DNA from 2 places in the Leisingera sp. M523 genome. Region 1 is predicted to be linked to the other one. Evidence: riboswitches for the same ligand, from Rfam matches in the RefSeq annotation. Region 1 holds a riboswitch; the other holds the start of a gene.
What was found. A riboswitch is a leader RNA that binds a small molecule or an ion and turns the genes downstream of it on or off. The one in region 1 is predicted to bind cobalamin.
Positions count from the first base shown of each region.

Region 2: linked by a shared signal. The riboswitch ahead of K3557_RS16260 (SRPBCC family protein) and the one ahead of K3557_RS12810 (DUF1636 domain-containing protein) in region 1 are both predicted to bind cobalamin.

Region 1 covers NZ_CP081036.1:2,593,957-2,596,153, forward strand. Annotated here, with positions in the region: gene cobO (cob(I)yrinic acid a,c-diamide adenosyltransferase) at 1-522, opposite strand, end outside; cobalamin riboswitch at 574-778, shown strand; gene K3557_RS12810 (DUF1636 domain-containing protein) at 874-1,284, shown strand; gene cobW (cobalamin biosynthesis protein CobW) at 1,287-2,197, shown strand, end outside.
Region 2 covers NZ_CP081036.1:3,294,203-3,296,399, forward strand. Annotated here, with positions in the region: gene K3557_RS16260 (SRPBCC family protein) at 1-912, opposite strand, end outside; cobalamin riboswitch at 1,017-1,216, opposite strand; gene K3557_RS16265 (dihydrofolate reductase family protein) at 1,488-2,024, shown strand; gene K3557_RS16270 (TetR/AcrR family transcriptional regulator) at 2,040-2,197, shown strand, end outside.

The DNA of each region.
Region 1 (2,197 bases):
TGTCAGAACCACATGGGTCATCGGCGGTTTCTGCTCCACCAGGAACTCAAGCACCTCCTCAAGATCCAGATAGTCATAGCGCAGCGCGATGTTGATCTCATCCAGCAGCACCATGGTGTTGCGCTCATCCAGGATCATCTCCTTGGCCTTCTCCCAGCCCTTCTGCGCGGCGGCAATGTCGCGGGCCTTGTCCTGTGTCTCCCAGGTAAAGCCTTCGCCCATCGCGTAGAACTGGCAGAGATCGCTGAAGTTCTCCTCGATCAGCGTGCGTTCGCCGGTCTGCCAGGCGCCCTTTATGAACTGAACCACGGCGGACGGCATCCCATGCGCGATGCAGCGCATGATCATCCCGAACCCGGAGGAGGATTTGCCCTTGCCCGGTCCGGTGTGGACGATAATCAGTCCCTTCTCGCCCTCCTTGGTCTTCATCATCCGGTCGCGCGCGGCCTTTTTCTTGGCCATCTTGGACGTATGACGGGCGGCTTCTTCTTCTGAGATGCCGGTTTCAGACTTTTCGCTCATTGGGGGCTCTCCAGCTGTTTGACCCATGTCTTGACAAAGAAGGGCACGATAGCGCAAGGGGGTTCAGCTGGTTCCTGTGAAAACAGGCGAAGAGGGAATGTGAAGGCTTTCGGGCCGAAGCACAGCCGCCCCCGCGACCGTGACCGGATGAGGCCGCCATGCCACTGGGTGATCCCCGGGAAGGCAGGATGGCCGGCAAGGCCCTGCGCCTTGGCATCCGCAAGCCGGGAGACCTGCCAGCGAAGGAGAGATCAACGGGCAGACGGGGTGTTCTGCGACCGGGTAAGGGGCTCGCACGACTGGCCCCTTTTCGGCCATCCCGCACGCCCTGCCGCGACAGGAGACGCGCCAATGGCTGACGACATGGCAGGCCAATCTGCCAGCACCCCGGGACCGGTCACGCTGACCGTATGCCTCACCTGCCGCCGCGAGGGCACCGACCCCGAGGCCGCCCGCCCCGGTGCCATCCTGCACGCAGCCCTGGAAGAGGCCGGAATGCCCGAAGGCGTCCGTCTGCGTGGCGTCGAATGCCTGTCGTCGTGCAAGCGCGGCTGCGCTGTTGCACTGATCGGCGGCGCGGAACGCTGGACCTATGTCTACGGCGACCTCGACCCGGACCAGCATGTCCCCGAAATTCTGGAAGGCGCGGCGGCTTATGCCGGCACCGCTGACGGCGTCGTACCCTGGCGCCAGCGCCCGCAAACCTTCCGCAAGCAATCTGTTGCCCGCATCCCGCCGGCCAAGTTCTTCTCCGAGGAGTAATCATGAGCGATCTCAACAAGATCCCCGTCACTGTCATCACCGGCTTTCTGGGCGCTGGCAAAACCACGCTGATCCGCCACCTGATGCAAAACCCGCAGGGCAAGCGTCTGGCCGTGGTCGTGAACGAATTCGGCACCGCCGGTGTGGACGGCGACATCCTGAAATCCTGCGCCGATGACAACTGCCCGGCGGAAAACATCATGGAGCTGGCCAACGGCTGCATCTGCTGCACCGTGGCCGATGACTTCATCCCCACCATCGAACAGCTGATGGCCCTGCCCGAAAAACCGGACCATATCGTGATTGAGACCTCCGGCCTGGCCCTGCCGAAACCGCTGCTGAAAGCCTTTGACTGGCCCGCAATCCGCTCCCGCATCACCGTCGACGGGGTGATTGCCCTGGCGGACGCCGAGGCCGTGGCCAAGGGCCAGTTCGCCCCCGATCTGGACGCCGTGCAGGCCCAGCGCGAGGCGGACGACAGCATCGACCATGAAACGCCCCTGTCCGAAGTGTTCGAAGACCAGATCTCCTGCGCTGACATCGTTCTGCTGTCCAAGGCCGATCTGGCCGGCGACGAAGGCGTCGAAAAAGCCCGCGCGGTGATCGAGGCCGAAGCGCCGCGCAAGCTGCCGATCCTGCCGATGAGCGAAGGCGTCATCGACCCGCGCATCATCCTGGGCCTGGGCGCCGCTGCCGAGGATGATCTGGACGCCCGCCCCAGCCACCACGACGGCCACCACGACCACGAGCATGACGATTTTGAAAGCATCGTTGTCGAAATGGGCGAAGTATCCGACCCGGAAGCGCTGCAAAATGCCATCGTGAAACTCGCCCGCGAGCGCAACATCCTGCGCGTCAAAGGCTATGTGGCGGTGGAAGGAAAGCCGATGCGGATGCTGGTACAAGCCGTGGG
Region 2 (2,197 bases), 700 kb from region 1:
GTTCCAGGTGGTCGGATAATGGAACTTCAGCAGCGTGCCGGCATCCGCAAAGGGCACCCGGCCCAGCGGCTTGGCCACTGCCGCCTTGCCGTCCATGGTGTAGCTTTCAGCGCCTTCGTTCAGCGGCATCCGTGCCAGCCGGTGCTGGCCGCGCGCATCCATGCGGAACTGCGCCGGGCAGCCTGCCGCTTCGATCCGGTCAAAGTGCTTTTGCAGATGCGGCGGGGTCTCGCCGCCCTCAACGCCTGTCACCGACGGATCCTCGGGGAAGGTCCGGCACAGCGACGGGTGGTTGCCGCCGCAGTGGTAGCACTCGCGGTTGTTTTCCCAGACCAGCTTCCAGTTGCCGTTCTCAATGATCGAGCTTTCAAAGGCCACCTTGGCATTGCCCAGATCATGCGGCTCCAGATAGGGGCGGGCCACCTCGGCAAAACCGTTAAAATCCGGCGCTTCATCCGCCAGGCAGATGTAGATCAGCCCGGCCAGGTCGCGGCAATGCACCGGCTTCAGCCCGTGTTTGGAGGCATCGAAATCCGGCCCCATGTCCCGCGCCCACAGCAGTTTGCCGTCCAGCTCGTAGGTCCACTGGTGGTAGGGGCAGACCAGCTTGGGCGAATTGCCTTTCTTCGCCTTGCACACAACCGAACCGCGGTGGCGGCAGGCGTTGTGGAAAGCACGCACTTCGCCATCAGTGCCACGCACGATGATGACGTTATACGACCCCACCTGATGGGTCACATAGTTGCCCGGTTTCGGCACTTCGCAGGCGGGAATGGCAAACAGCCACTCGCGGTAGAAGATCTGCCGCAGGTCCAGGTCCAGAACACCCGGATCGGTATAGAACGCCTGTTCCAGAGAATAGTTTTTCTGCCGCGCCATCAGCTTGGCCAGAATTTCGCTGTCGTGAAGCATCTGCTTCTCTCCTCTGCCGCATCCCCGCGGCGTGTTGGCTTGGTCGCAGGCATAGGCAAAGGGATTGCGGACACGCGCCGCAACCGCCCCGCCGCCGTCCGCGGTTGACGTTTTCATGGCAAGGCTGGTTTCCGGACTGTCCCGGGGCCATTCGGCGGCGGGGCCTGGCACCTTCCCGAAGCGCTTGCTTCAGTGGTCATTGCCATGCCTTGCCCGGGGTCACCGTTGCGGGGGCAGTGCCGGAGTTTCACCAGCTTCCCAATTCTCCGCCCCAAGGGGCGGCACCTTGCTATCTGCGGTATTGCCTGAAAAATTTCCCGCCATCGGAAACAAAACCGACCCGCAAAAACCGGAAAAAGACATGCATGTTTGCCGAGCCGGGCGGGACAGGGATGTCCAGAAACTCAAACCGGCATCCGCCAGCCCGTTTGCGGCAAGCGCTTATCTTTCATGCGGTTACCCGCTGCTGATCCACCGAATCGATTCGCACGCAGTGAATCTTGCGCCGGCCCCTTGGAACGCGGCGTGCACTTAATTATATTTCGTATAATTAAATGCGTGCACAGGAGAATCCGATGACCACCGGCCACGTCTTCATCGCCACCAGCCTCGACGGCTTTGTGGCCCGCCAGGACCATTCGCTGGATTGGCTGCACAAACAGCCTGTTGCCGAAGATGACGATGGCGGCTTTGCCGCCTTCATGGACAGCGTCTACGGGCTGGTCATGGGAACCGGATCGTTCCGCACCCTGCTCGGGTTCGGCCAATGGCCCTACAGCAAACCTGTTGTGGTCCTCAGCAACAGCCTGACCGAACAGGACATTCCCGAGAAGCTGAAGGACAAGGTGCGCCTCAGCACCGCCGCACCCGCAGACCTTATGCAGGAGCTGCAAGAAGAGGGCTGGACCCGCGCCTATATCGACGGCGGACGGATGGTGCAGTCCTTCCTGCGCCAGGGGCTGATCACCGATCTGACCATCACAACGGTCCCGATTCTGATCGGCAGCGGCATTCCGCTGTTCGGCAGCCTGGACCGGGACATCGACCTCCAGGTGGCAAGCTCCCGCATCCTGCCCACCGGCATGGTCCAGACCACGTTCCGGGTAGCCTGACCGATGCCCCCGCGCATGGGCCGCCCGCCCAGGGGCAGCCGGACCCTCAGCAAGGATGATGTGCTGAAAACGGCCCTGCAGCTGCTCGATGAGGGCGGCAGCAAGGCCCTCACCTTCAAAGCACTGGCAGAGGCGCTTGGCGTCACCCCGATGGCCGTTGCCCATCACGCCGG